Regions from separate parts of the Rummeliibacillus sp. TYF005 genome, predicted to be linked through region 2. Evidence: predicted binding sites of a transcription regulator. Region 2 holds the regulator's gene; the other holds the start of a gene.
The links. Region 2 encodes NrdR, which represses ribonucleotide reductase genes. Its sites were predicted from a motif close to AACACNATATATNGTGTT; they were not measured.
Positions count from the first base shown of each region.

Region 1: the regulator NrdR is predicted to act here: its motif matches at 3,789-3,806, upstream of CW357_RS13230 (vitamin B12-dependent ribonucleotide reductase).

Region 1 is NZ_ML122569.1:24,218-31,981, reverse strand. It holds gene CW357_RS13240 (hypothetical protein) at 1-281, opposite strand, end outside; gene CW357_RS13235 (HAD-IA family hydrolase) at 404-1,000, opposite strand; gene CW357_RS13230 (vitamin B12-dependent ribonucleotide reductase) at 1,197-3,761, opposite strand; gene CW357_RS13225 (lipoate--protein ligase family protein) at 3,936-4,769, opposite strand; gene CW357_RS13220 (rhodanese-like domain-containing protein) at 4,877-5,257, shown strand; gene gcvPB (aminomethyl-transferring glycine dehydrogenase subunit GcvPB) at 5,674-7,152, opposite strand; gene gcvPA (aminomethyl-transferring glycine dehydrogenase subunit GcvPA) at 7,145-7,764, opposite strand, start outside.
Region 2 is NZ_ML122596.1:1,537-9,300, forward strand. It holds gene thrS (threonine--tRNA ligase) at 1-517, opposite strand, end outside; T-box leader at 699-939, opposite strand; gene dnaI (primosomal protein DnaI) at 1,016-1,960, opposite strand; gene CW357_RS16660 (DnaD domain protein) at 1,962-3,779, opposite strand; gene nrdR (transcriptional regulator NrdR) at 3,804-4,283, opposite strand; gene CW357_RS16670 (glyceraldehyde-3-phosphate dehydrogenase) at 4,490-5,515, opposite strand; gene coaE (dephospho-CoA kinase) at 5,649-6,245, opposite strand; gene mutM (bifunctional DNA-formamidopyrimidine glycosylase/DNA-(apurinic or apyrimidinic site) lyase) at 6,260-7,132, opposite strand; gene polA (DNA polymerase I) at 7,145-7,764, opposite strand, start outside.

The sequences.
Region 1 (7,764 bases), on a different contig from region 2:
AAATAATAGATTGAATATCCCCAAGCGGAACTATTTAAAAATGAAAGAATAACTATCGTAAATGCTATATAAGATACGAGTAGAGCCAAAAAAGGATTAATATTATTAGTTGCGCATGATATCCCCTGTATTAAGAATGTTAAAGGAAAAATAATGACTATCCCTAATAGAAAGAAGGATTTGTTGACATCACCTTCACCGAAAAGACCGAACATTGCTAATACAGTTAATGTCAGCATCGTAAAAGCTGGAAAGATTAAGCCAGCAATTTTATTGTACATGTGTTTCAACTCCTTGCAGTTCCTTTTATTTTAACATGAAAAGGATTACAAGAAGTATTAATATTATGAAATCTCAATATGGCTTTTAGGTCCGTTTAGAGTATTTGAAATCATATAATATATTAATGTCGAAAAGGTTCCTTTTGTTTCCCTTTGAATTTTATCCAAGTATTATTAAACTCTGCATAATCAGTAATATAGAAATCGGCTACCTCACTTTCCCCTTGGAACATACAAGTATAAATCCCTACTTTTTTAGCAGGTATTAAATCGAGTTCTCGATCACCAATTGCTAATGTTAAGTCGTATTTTCGATGTAAATATTCATAAGATGCAGGGTCTGGTTTTCTGGGGTACCCATCTTCTGGTGTCACAATTTCAGAAAAGTATTGTGCAAGATTATAGTGATGAAGAACTTTCTCTACTGTTGCTTTGTCTTTATGCGTCATAATTACATTTTGATCTGCTAGTCTAAGTACATTTTCAATATTTGCAAATGGAGGCAATTTAGAAACATCCAACTGTTCATCTTGTTTCATAAAATCTTCAATCTCTTTGCTAGTTAATTGAAAATATTCAAACGCATTAGAAAATGATATCTTCAAATGTTGTAATACTTCGTCATAACTTACATTCTTATTAATCATTTGACAAAAAAGCTTTGCATATGCTGGGTATGTATTACAAATTGTACCGTCAAAGTCCCATAATATATTCATCTTTTCAGCTCCTTTAATTATTAAAAAAGGACTGTCCCATAAGCATAAAACTTATGAGGCAGCCACCTTCTTTCTAGAACAAATATCCGCTATGAAGTAATACTCCTGCGCCGGTCGAATCAAGACTCTACCATCTATCATAAAGGGCATATCTTAAAAGGAATTTTCATACATGCCCTTTCTAATTTTGTCTATTTTATAATCCACATTTTAGTTGAGCACCACAGTTTGTGCAAGTATTACAGCCACCTAATTCTTCAACTGTCCCTTTGCGACATACTGGGCAAGTATTTCCGACTTCTGAACCAATTGTTACGTTAGTAGAACGTAGATCTTGAATAGTATCTACAAGAACAACTGGACGTTTTTCAATTACTTTTTCTTCAACTACTGTTTCATCCATATGATTCTCTTCGGCTTTTAATGTCAACACTTGAGAATCACGACTTCCATCAACATAAACTGTACCGCCTTTTGCGCCACCTTTATAAAGACGTTCATACACTTTTTGAACTTGTTCTACAGTATAACCGCGTGGGGCGTTAACAGTTTTAGAAATTGAACTATCAATCCAACGTTGAATGATACATTGTACATCTGCATGTGCTTCAGGAGCTAATTCCATTGCAGTCACAAACCACTCTGGTAGATGATTTTCGTCCGCTTCTGGATGTGCTTCTAAATATTCTTGGACAATATCTGCTTTTACTTCGATAAATTTACCAAGTCGTCCACTACGATAATAAGTAAATGAGAAGTAAGGTTCTAAACCTGTTGAGACGCCCACCATTGTACCAGTAGAACCAGTAGGTGCAACTGTTAATAGATGAGAATTACGAATACCGTTTTCTACTACTGATTGACGTATATATTCTGGCATTTTTTTCATAAAACCTGTTTCTGTGAAACGTTTACGAAGAACAGCTGTATCTTCTTCCGTTTCGCCTACTAAGAATGGGAAACTACCGCGTTCTTTTGCCAATTCTGTAGATGTTTCGTAAGCTGTAATAGCAATTGTCTTAAAGATCTCATCTACTAGGATATTACCTTCTTCAGATCCATATTCTTTTTCACAGTAGATAAGTAAATCCGCAAGACCCATAACACCTAGTCCTACACGACGTTCTCCTAGTGCTTGTACACGGTTTTCTTCAAGGAAGTATGGTGTAGCATCGATTACGTTATCTTGCATGCGTACGCCTACTCTAACTGTTTCTTTTAGTGCTTCGAAATCCACTGTTTTTGTGTCTTTCTTTGCAAACTGAGCTAGGTTTACTGCAGCTAGGTTACAAACTGAATATGGCGCTAATGGTTGTTCACCACAAGGGTTAGTTGCAACAACCTTTTGTCCATAACTTTTTGCATTTGTCATTTCATTGGCATTATCGATAAAGAAAATACCAGGTTCTGCTGAATAGGTAGCACAGATATTGATTAAATTCCAAAGCTCACGTGCTTTAATCGTACGATATGTACGAACAGCATGTCCCATAGCTTCCCATTCACGAACATCGCCACATTTATGCCATTCTTCGTTATAAATTGCCATTTCTTTTTCGTCATAAGTTTCAACTGCAGGGAAACGTAGCTCAAACTCTTTATTATCTTCAACAGCTTCCATGAATTCGTTTGTCAATGTGACAGAAATATTGGCACCTGTTAAGAATTCTGGGTTGTTAACTGTATAAGTTCCGCCATCTCTTAGTTTTGCTTCTGCATCTTTGAAAATACCCTCATTAAATCCGCCGAAACCAGGAATTGTTTTATAATTTATGATTCCTTGGTACATAGCCTTTTCTTGTTCTGTTAATGGTGTGAATTTAAGTTTTTCTTTTGCAAGACGTTTAATCTCTTCATCCTTTGTATTTTCGATTAAGAATCGCAATATACGTGGATTTTGCATTTTAGAAATAATAAATTCATAGATATCAGGATGCGTACAAGATAACATAATCATTTGAGCACCGCGACGTGATCCGCCTTGTTCTACAAGATGTGTCAATTTCGCAATATCATCTAACCATGATACAGAACCTGATGATTTACCATTTACACCACGAGCCAATGTATTACGCGGTCTTAATGTTGAACCGTTTGTGCCAACACCGCCACCTCTACTCATAATTTCCATTACTTGTTTACGGTGATCACTTATTCCTTCACGTGAATCAGCAACAAATGGCATTACGTAACAGTTAAAATATGTAACATCCGTACCGGAGCCTGCTCCATAAATAACTCGTCCGGCAGGGATGAAGTTTAAATTTACAAGCTGTTTATAAAATTTTTGATACCATTCTTTACGTTTTTCTTCTGTCTTTTCAACAGATGCTAAACCTGTAGCATTACGTTTAGCTATTTGTTCATAAAAGACTTCTAAAGGTTTTTCAATAACATCTAATGAACGAGAAACAATTCCTGAAGCTTGTTCTTCTGGATCATCAATTGCACTACGATAGTCTTCCTCGATTAAGATTTTTGCTTTTTTAGTTGTTTCATCGATTGAAACGATATAACCAAGTCCACGAGCAGGGAACTTCGGATCTGCCTTTACTGTTAAAACAACAAAATCCCCAGCTTTTAACGTTTTCTTTTCAGTATCTTTAAAAGAATAACGGTCAATCATCACAAGTCTAGATACACCTTTATGAGTAATATGCATATCCTCTGTGATGGAATGAACTTGAGGAAATTGTTGAATGTCTTTGTTTAATTGTTTAATGTCGATTGTCTGATGATGATGTTGCGATGCAAGTACCATACCATCCGCCCCCTATTCTTATAGCAAAACACAATATATAGTATATTTACATTTAAATACGATACTATATATTGATTAGAAAAGCAAATGGTCTTTTTTTTCAAAGAACGTTGTTATATCGCGTTTTTTAGGATTTTTCGTCTTTTTACCACAAAAAATAAGACTAAAAACCTACTATTTTCTGAAATTCCATTCATCTGTTGCATACTTTGTTTTTGCAAGATTTTCAACAAAATCCTTTTGTTCTTGTGTCAATTCATAAGGGATCAACTCAATATGAAGAGCATCTTCAAATCCCTTGTGGAATGCTTTAGTACAAGTTTCTACATCTACTCTTCGATTTGCTAATTGATTGATAGCCACTGCTTTTTGTGGTAAATGTTTGCGCATGCGTTCCTTCGATGCGTCTGATGGAAAATTGAAAAGTGATATCAATTTTTCATCATCTAAATCGATTAAAATAGCACCGTGTTGTAAAATTACGCCTTCTTGTCTAGTTTGTGCACTACCAGCGACTTTCTTTCCTTCTACAACAAGTTCATACCAACTAGGAGCATCAAAGCAAACTGCACTTTTTGGATTCTTTAAAATATCTCTTTTTTCTTCTGTATCAGGAATAGAGAAATACGCATCTAAGCCTAAATTTCTGAACCCTAATAATAATCCCTCACTAATCACTTTATAAGCTTCAGTGACCGTTTTAGGCATATTTGGATAGTCTTCTGACACGATGACACTATAAGTTAACTCATGCTCATGTAGGACTGCGCGTCCACCTGTTGGGCGTCTGACAAATCCTAAATTCAATCTATGTAATTGTTCGAAATTGATATCTTTTTTTGCTTGTTGAAAATATCCGATAGAGAGTGTTGCAGGATTCCATTCGTAAAATCGAATTACTGGTGGAATTAAACCTTTACTATGCCAATGTAGAAGCGCTTCATCTAGAGCCATATTATATGCTGGACTACATGGACCTGAATTAATAAAATACCATTTATTTGTCATTTTATCGTCTCCCTTTTATATCAACTTTTCTATTTTAACAAAGTCATTGGACTATCGCTAGTTCTTCTTTTATAATATTATTTATAGATAGAAAGGGGTAAGGCAACTTGAGTTGGTTATATACAATATTAATCATCCTTGGCGTAATTATTATTTACGCACTAATTAACGCATTACGCTTAAAAAAAGCAGTAATTACTTTAAATGAAGAAGAATTTAAAAAAGGTTATCGTAAAGCGCAACTAATCGATGTTCGCGAATTAAAAGAATTTGAAGGTGGACACATTTTAGGTGCTCGTAACCTACCAACAACTCAACTTCGCAACCGTTATCATGAGCTTCGCCCAGATAAACCGGTTTATCTTTACTGCCAAAATGCTGGCCGTAGCGCACGTGCTGCATTATTTTTAAAGAAAAAAGGATACAATGAATTGTATCAATTAGAAGGCGGCTACAAAAACTGGCACGGTAAAATTAAAGTCAAATAGTTTTCTTCTAAAAATATGAAAGTCATTTCAAATATGAAATGGCTTTCTTTTTCTTTTTAGAATTAGTTGAACCATTTATATATTCAGTAAAAAGTAATATTTTTTATATTTTGAATTAAAACTTTAACTTGAAGAATCGCTCTCCTGAGATCCTCATTAGTACTAGGCATTTCCATTTTAAGCATAATACTGCTCTTTCATACGCAATTAGTTAAGATTTTATTTCCCACTTCATTTCCTGGGTATATATAATAGGAAGAAACTCCATTTTTTCGATTTTATTTCTCTTTTCAAATTAAAATCCAGGAATTTCGACATACTAAAGGAACTATAAAATTCAATAAAAAGACGATTCATCTCCAATATGATTATCGGAGTGAATCGTCTTTACTTTCAGATTAAATCGATTATTCTTTTTATACTTCTACCGTTTCATTTGGTTTTACATATTTCAAAACTGGATGGCGTGCAGCTCGTGTTTCATCTAAACGGCTTATTACAGTCGTATGAGGTGCTTCTTGTACGATTTCAGGCGTTTCTTCTGCTTCTTTTGCTATTTGAATCATAGCATCACAGAAAGCGTCTAGCGTCTCTTTAGATTCAGTTTCTGTTGGTTCTATCATTAACCCTTCTTCCACATTTAATGGGAAGTAAGTTGTTGGTGGATGATAACCAAAATCCAACAGTCTTTTTGCTATATCGAGCGTACGGACTCCTAGTTTTTTCTGGCGACTTCCACTTAACACAAATTCATGTTTACAATGACGATTGTATGGCAATTCGTAATATGGTTGTAAACGACGCATCATGTAGTTTGCGTTGATCACTGCGTTTTCAGTGACAGCTTTTAAGCCATCAGGGCCCATTGAACGAATATAAGTATATGCACGTACATTGATACCAAAGTTACCATAGTAAGGTTTTACACGCCCGATAGATTGAGGACGGTCATAGTCAAATTGATAGCCATTTTCTGTTTTAACTAGAACAGGCTTTGGAAGGAATGGAATCATATCTTCTTTTACACCTACAGGACCTGAACCTGGGCCTCCACCACCGTGAGGGCCGGTAAATGTTTTATGCAAGTTCAAATGTACACAGTCAAATCCCATATCACCTGGTCTTGCTTTAGACATAACAGCGTTTAAATTTGCCCCATCATAGTAAACTTTACCGCCAACGCCATGAATAATTTCTGCAATTTCAAGGATATGTTCTTCAAAAAGACCTAAAGTATTAGGATTTGTTAACATTAATGCTGCCGTATCAGGACCAACAACTTTGCGTAAATCCTCTAAATCTACTAAGCCATTTTCATCTGATTTCACAGTGACGATGTCAAATCCAGCAACATTTGCAGATGCTGGGTTTGTGCCATGTGCTGAGTCTGGAACGATAACTTTTGTACGACCAGTTTCTCCATTTGCTTCATGGAAAGCACGGATCATCATTAGCGCTGTCCATTCCCCATGAGCACCAGCTGCAGGTTGCAATGTTACTTCAGCCATTCCGGTAATTTCAATCAGATGTTGTTGTAAGTCATACATGAGCTCTAAAGCACCTTGAACTGTTTTTTCATCTTGCAATGGATGTATATTAGCAAAGCCTGGGAATCTTGCAACATTTTCATTGACTTTTGGATTATATTTCATCGTACAAGAACCAAGTGGATAGAAACCAGAGTCTACACCATGATTGCGACGAGATAGTGCAGTATAATGACGCATAATATCTAATTCTGAAAGCTCTGGAAGTTCAGCTTCTTCTGTACGAATAAACTCAGAAGGTAAGATAGTTGATAGTTCTACTTCCGGTACATCTACTTTTGATAAGCTATAGCCTACACGGCCTTCTTTAGATAATTCAAAAACAAGTGGTTGGTTTTCTTTATGCATGTTGTAGAGCCCCCATTTCTTGCACGAGTGCGTCGATTTCTTCTTTTGTACGTTGTTCAGTGACTGCAATTAGAATATGATTTTCAAGTTCAGGACTCACTTTTCCTAAATCAAATCCACCAATAATATTTTTTTCGAATAATGCATCATTTAATGCTTGAACAGAGCCTTCCACTTTGACAACAATCTCATTGAAATGTGGTCCTTTGAAAGGAACTTCAAATCCCGCATTTTCAAAGGCTTCTTTAGCGTAATGTGTTTTTAAAATATTTTGTTTAGCCATTTCTTGGACGCCTTTTTTACCTAGTGCAGTCATTGCTACAGATGCAGCTAATGCATTTAAAGCTTGGTTTGAACAGATATTCGATGTTGCTTTTTCACGACGAATATGTTGCTCACGTGCTTGTAGAGTAAGTACATAACCACGACGTCCATCTTCATCAACTGTTTCACCGACTAATCTTCCAGGCACTTTACGCATTAGTTTCTTTGTTGTTGCAAAGTAACCGCAGTGCGGTCCGCCAAAGGCTTCTGGAATACCAAAAGGTTGCGCATCTCCAACTGTAATATCTGCATCCATTTTACCTGGTGGAGTTAAAATAGCTAGAGCTA
Region 2 (7,764 bases):
ACACTTGTTCATCTTCTGGAATAGCTTCAAGAAGTTCTAATTTGTATTCATCATCAATTTCTTCAAAGCGTTTTTTCGCTTCTGCACGAGAGACATCGTGACGGACGATTTCAATGTTTTCAGCAATGATTTTTTTCATTTCTTTTTCGATACGTGGGAAATCATCTGAAGTAATTGGTTCAGGAGAATCGATGTCGTAATAGAAACCATCATCAATAACTGGACCTACTCCAAGTTTTACCCCTGGGAATAAGCGTTTTACAGCTTGGGCTAAAAGATGAGCTGTAGAATGACGCATTACTTCAAGTGCTTCTTTATCAGCAGGTGTAATGATAGAGATTGAACCATCTTCTTCAAGAGGTGTTTTTGTATCAACTAATACGTCGTTAAATTTACCGACGATTGCTTTTTTACGTAACCCTGGACTAATTGATAATGCTACAGCATCAGTAGTGATTCCTTTTTCAAATTCTTTCACTGAGCCATCTGGGAATGTTAATTTGATCATGTCTGCCATAATAATCTCTCCTTTTTTGTATTCTAGAGCCCTGGGCCACAAATAAGTGCTGAAGGCGCTCGTTTAGCTACTACAAGCACTGGAACCTTCAAATTGAAAGCGTCTTTTTGCTTTTAACCGAGAAGGTGAATGACTCGTTTAGCTGTGAAAACATCGATTCTACACAAAAAAATCCCGTCCACAAAGGGACGAGATTTATACTCGTGGTTCCACCCTTCTTCCTTCTAAGCAAAGATTACGATACATTTTTGCATAGATGAAGCTCTAGTTCGGCTAACGGGCCGCAACCGTCGACAATTACTTATACTTCACTGTCGCTGCTCCAAGGCGGTAAATTTTGTGTCGTTACTAAGAAGCTTTCAGCCATGGCTTCCCTCTCTTTGAGTCGTGCAGAAAATTGTTGTCCTTATCAAAGCATTTCATATTTAGATTATGGTTGAAATTATATACTGAAATGATTTTAAAATCAAGCGCCAATTTAGGTCATCTTCAGCAAAACTAATCGTGATACAACCTTCTATTTTCGCCGACCATTTCAAAATCTGTTGTTAATGCTCTAATACGTTCCATAATTCTCGCTGCTTTCATAACATCTACTTCGCCTTTTTGGGTTGTTGCAAAATGATCTTCTAACTGTTCATAATTGTAATTAGAAGTGATAAAAACTGGTAATCCTTCATTCATGCGGAATTGTAATATCGTTCCGATGATTTCATCTCTTGTCCACGGAGATAGATTTTCTGCGCCTAAATCATCTAACATTAGAACAGGTGCATTCTTTACAAATTCAACTTTTTCTTGTAGAGATTGATCTTGAATTGAACTTTTTAACTCACTTAAGAAATCAGGTACATAAACCATAACTGTCTTGATCTCCATTGAAGCAAGTTCATTTGCAATTGCACCAAGAACAAATGATTTTCCAACCCCAAAATTGCCATATATATAATAACCTGTTCTAGGTAAGTTCCCAGTGTTTTTAACGTTTTGAATAAACATCTCAGCAAACGTACGGATTGCTTTTTTAGATTCATTGCTCGTATCTAAGTCACTGATTTTGGCCTTTAATACATCCTTTGGCATATGCATACTAGAAATCATAGATGCTGCTTTACGACGCGCATCTTCCATTCTTTTTGTCTGACAAGGTGTATATTCTACATCGATTTTCCCTCTAATGATTGTTAGTTTTGGAACAAAACCGTTTATTGCATTTTTACAAGTAGCGACAGATTCACATTGGCTACAATCATGTTGTTGATTGACATATTCATAAAGTTTTCCTAAACCTCTTTCGACCATTTGACGATTTGCGACTTGGTCGTTTTCAGCAAGAAATTTTTGCACACCTTTATCTTCGAGGATTTCTTTTTGCATTTCATCAAAACGAGCTTGAAACTGTGAATCCATGATTTTCGTTAATCTGTTGTTGATTGGTTCCATTCTATGAATCCACCTCTCCTTCATTCATACCTAACTTCTTCATAATTTCCTGACGTTTCTTTTCATAATCTGTTTGCTTATGATCTATTTGTTTTACTTCTTTTTTCTTTTGCTGCTTTAACTTATTTTCATAATACCAATCAGGAACATTTTGTGATTTAGCAGTTTGTTTCCCCTTAGGCATATATTGTTTACGGTTTTTCTGTATTTGATAATCCTTCGCAAAATTAAGCGCTTGTTCCGCTTTTTGAATATTATTTTTTTGCCAATTGGCTGCTATTGCCTGTATGAATGCACTATTTATATTCGCATTACTTAAATAATAAGCATAATGTATAAGAACATTTACAACAGGAACAGGCATATCATATTTCTTTATAAATTCATTTACTACTTTAACATCTCTTTCAAACGGTGCCTTTCCTTTGACGAGCATCGATAACAATTCTAGGGATTCTGCATTATTTAGTATTTCTAGTAACTCTTTTTTCAACTCTTCCGCATTGGCAAAATCAGAATCTACAAACTGTGGAAGTTGATAAAAAGTACCTGCCCCTGCTTTCAATATCTTGTATTCTTTCGAGTAATCCTTGGTTTCTATAGAAGCATCTTCTTGTTTAGAATCTATTCCCTTTTGTTCTTCAAAATCTCTTGCCAATTTCATGGCTTCTCTTGCTGATTTAACACCAGTATTACGCCAATGTGACGCAATAGTTTCTATATATTTCCGATTCAATTTACCGTGATTTCGCAAAAAGACATAGTGAATAAGTACGTTGACTACAGGCGTTGGCATACCATATTGCATCACCAAATCTTCGACTAACTGGCGATCACTTGGAAATGGTTCCTTGCCTCCTGCTACAGCTGTTAATACATCAATAGGAGAAGAAGTTTCAAACCATTTTATCAGCTCTTGTTCCATCGGGTTTATATCGTTATCATCCACTGGAGTTTGCGTGAATAATTCTTGCTTTTGTTTTACATTTTCCATAACAGATTGCATTGTTGGCGGTTCTTTCGATACTGTCAATTTATAATAATCAGCAGCTTCTTTCTTTAAACGTAAATCACTTAATCCCATTTCATCATCAAGTGCTAAAAGAATGATCTTTTGCATATCAAATGGTGTTAAATGGTAAAGAAACGCTAATTTCGCAATCGTTGCTTTCGCTTCAGCCGTTAAAACAGATGAAGGTACAAGCTGTTCAGAAAGAGTAGATCTTAAAAGATGAAAATCAAATTCTTCATAGTTGAACGGTAATTCTTTTGGCTTTTCTTGTATTCCAGTAAGGTGGATTTCATCAGACGGTATATTATGCTGAACAGGTCTATAAACATCTGTAAATGTTCTAGATACTTCCTGATAGCCATAACTAGACAGCCCTTTTGAAACAAAGCGTTGACGCAAATTTCTATATGCTGATTCACCAATCTTACTATATAAGAACATAGATAAAAGTGGATCATCAAAAAAAGTAGCTGCATCGAGTGGCGGCATTACATCATAGAGAAAAGAACGCATTTCTTGTTGGTCTTTGCGCCATGTTCGAAGTAAACCAATCGCTTCGAGCGCAATGCGTGATTCGAAGATTTTACCTATTGGCATGTTCAATGCGTTCATCAAATGATAATGTGACATCGTACTATCTTCGGAATTTTCGCCCTCTGCCCATAATAAAAAATATAAACTGATGGGTTCTGCTCCAATAAGCGGTTGATACAAAAGCGTGATTAACTTTCGATCATAACTTGATAGAGGAAATGGAACACGAATGGATAGTCGATCAACAGGTTGCAATTCTTTATATAAATTCACCAACGGTTCCCTCCAAAACTTCTATTATTGATCATTTTCTCGTTCTTTAGATTGTTTTTCGATTAATTCTCTAAGCTCATCGATAAAGACATTGATATCCTTAAATTGACGATAAACAGAGGCAAAGCGAACATAAGACACCTCATCTATTTTAGAAAGGCGATCCATCACCATTTCACCAACATCTTCTGTTTTCACTTCAGCATTCCCAATACGACGTAAATCTTGCTCTATATTAAACACTAAATCCTCTAAAATATCTAATGATACTGGACGCTTTTCACAAGCTCGAATAAGGCCACGAAGTACTTTTTCATGGCTAAACTCTTCACGTGATCCATCTTTTTTGATCACAATAAGAGGCATTTCTTCTACTTTTTCGAAAGTTGTAAAACGAAACCCACATGATTCACATTCACGACGTCTACGAATTGCTTTGTTATCATCGACTGGTCGACTATCAATGACTTTTGTTCCATTAAATTGACAAGTTGGACATTTCATAATTTTTCTCTCCTGATTTCGAAAACATATTAGTTTATCTATTATATCAAAAAATAATGGTATAAATCGAAAAAAAGAGTAGAAAATCCTCTTTACATAAAAAATAACTCGAAATCCGTCATATTTATCAAAAAAGGCTGTTTCAAAAATCCAGTTTCCACTGAATTTTTGAACAGCCCATTCATTTTAGTATTATTTAAAAAAATTTAAACGTTAACTTCTTGTTGTTTTAATTCAGAAACAACTTTTTTTGTTAAGTCTACAACACGTGCAGAGTAACCCCATTCGTTATCGTACCAAGCAATAACTTTTACTTTATTGCCACCAATAGTCATTGTTGTAAGACCATCAATAGTTGCTGAAGCTGGATTTGTATAGTAATCACGAGAAACAAGTGGTTCCATCGTGAAATCTAAAATACCTTTTAAAGGACCTTCAGCAGCATTTTTAAATGCTTCGTTTACTTCTTCAATAGTTACATCACGTTGCAGGTCTACTACTAAATCGACTAATGATACATCAGGTGTAGGAACACGTAATGCCATACCATGTAATTTACCTTGTAATTCAGGTAACACAAGTGTTAACGCTTTAGCTGCACCTGTAGAAGTAGGAATGATCGATTCAGCACATGCACGAGCACGACGTAAGTCTTTATGTGGATTATCAATATTTTTTTGGTCATTTGTATATGAATGAACAGTTGTCATTAAACCATTGATGATACCAAATGTATCATTTAAAACCTTTGCAACTGGTGCAAGGCAGTTTGTTGTACAACTTGCATTTGAAATAACATCATGTTTAGAAAGATCTAATTTTTCATCATTAACGCCCATTACAATAGTGACATCTTCATTTTTTCCTGGTGCTGTTAAAATTACTTTTTTTGCACCTGCTTCAAGATGTAATGCTGCTTTACTACGTTCATTGAACTTACCAGTTGCTTCAATAACAACATCTACGTCCATTTCTTTCCAAGGTAAGTTTTGAGGGTTACGTTCATTTACAAGTTGTACACGCTTACCATTTACGATTAGCGCATCCTCTTCTGCTTTTACTTCACCATCAAATTTACCATGAGATGTATCATATTTAACCAAATGAGCTAATGTCTCAGCTGGATAACTTGCATTTACCGCAACAATATTTAAATCATCTTGTAGAATCGCTTGACGGAATACCATACGTCCAATACGGCCAAATCCGTTAATAGCAATCGAAACTGTCATGAATAATATCCTCCCTATTCACTACGTTATACTTAATTTGTATTATTCACAAATAGTATAGCACATTTATTAGAAAGTAAAACATAATTTAATCTATATTTTAAAATTTATATTTTCAGAAATTTATATCTTTTTAACAGTTGCAGTCCCATAAATCCAGTATTTTCAACAGTTGAGCACGGGTATTTTCTAAGTTTCCATTATTATAAATGACCGCATCAGCACCCTTTTCTTTTACAGAAAGAGGTAATTGAGAAGCTATTCTAGCTTTTGCTTCCTCCTCTAATAAGTGATTTCTTTCCATCAATCTTGCTAGTTGGGTTTCCTCAGAAACAGAAACGACTAAAATTTTCTCCACAAAATGTTGTAATCGACTTTCAAAAAGTAATGGAATATCCATTATTATATGTTTTTCCCCTTTTTCAATCCATTCATCCCTTTGACGCAACATTTCTTGACGAATAGCTGGATGCATAATATCATTTAATTCTTTTCTTTTTGATGGATTATGGAAAATTATATCTCCTAATTTTGCACGATTTAAACTGCCGTTATCTAGTAATATATCTTTTCCAAATACATCTACAATTTTATCTAATGTCTCTGTACCTGGTTCTACTACAACTCTCGCAACAATGTCGGCATCGACAATTGGAAAACCTAATTCTTGTAACATTTTTGCTACTGTACTTTTACCACTTGCAATACTTCCTGTTAAACCAATAATCATTTCTTCACTCACCCTTAATGTTGACAATTTGGACAGTACACTGAATTACGTCCTGAAATTACCAATTGTTTTGTATTAGTATGACATATTGGACACGTTTTCTTTCCATACATCTTCAATCGATCCTGCATGCCACCTGCTTCACCATTGATGTTTCGATAATCAGAAATACTAGACCCACCAGCATCAATACTTTCTTGTAAAATGTCCACAATTGTATAAAATAAGTCTTTCTTTCTTTTTTCACTGATTCTTGAAACTTTTCGTGCAGGATGAATTTTCATACGAAATAAAGATTCAGTTGCATAAATGTTGCCGCAGCCTGCAATTACATGCCCATCCATAATCACTTCTTTCACTGCCTTGTTCGCATATTTTGGTAATTTTGCTTTTGCTAAAAAATAAGGCAATGCTTCTTTTGAAAAAGGCTCTGGTGCTATTTCTAATAGAGGTGGATACTCCTCAATTGAATGGAGTAGACGCAGTTCGCCAAATCGTCGTATGTCAGCATATACAAGAAATTCTTTCTCTCCAAAAGTAAACACGATATGTATGTGCTTTTGAAATTTTGCTTCAGTTATTTCTTCTAATGAACGTACGTGAAACCACGCACCTGTCATCCCTAAATGATTCACTAGTACATAGTTTATATTGTCTTTCTCTAAGAAGAAATAGATGTACTTAGAACGTCGTTTAACTTCTTTAATAGTCATATTTTTTATTGCGTCTGAAAAAATTTCAGGGTCCATCCCCTTGATAATACATGCTTTTCCTTCTTTTATAGAGGTACAAATTGTATTTGAAACCTGAACGCGACGGATTATTTTCCCCGTCACGACAGGTTGAAGTGCACGCACAACTCCCTCAACTTCAGGTAATTCTGGCATGCGATCACTCCTTTATTTTGTTTCATACCATGTTGGACCTGATGCATAATCAGCTTTTAATGGTACTTGTAATTTAAATGCATTTGCCATAACTTCTGGTACTAATTTTTCAAGTACAGGAATTTCTTCCTCGGGTGCTTCGAAGATCAATTCATCATGTACTTGTAATAACATTTTCGCTTGAAGTTTTTGCTCTTTTAAAGCTTTAGCCATATCAATCATTGCTTTTTTAATAATATCTGCTGCACTTCCTTGAATCGGTGTATTCATAGCAGTACGTTCTGCAAAACTACGTAAGTTGAAGTTTGAACTATTTAAATCGGGCAAGTAACGTCTGCGGTTTAGTATTGTTGTTACATAGCCTTTTTTCTTTGCCTCTTCTACGATATTTTTCATATAATTTTGGACGCCAGGGAAGCTTTTAAAATAGCGCTCGATAAATTCAGCAGCTTCTTTACGGGTAATATTTAAATTTTGTGATAAACCATAATCACTAATACCATATACTATTCCAAAGTTAACGGCTTTGGCAGTACGTCTCATATTTGATGTAACTTCTTCTTCTCCAACATGAAAAACATCCATTGCTGTTTTCATATGAATATCCATGCCATGGTTAAAAGCATTGATCA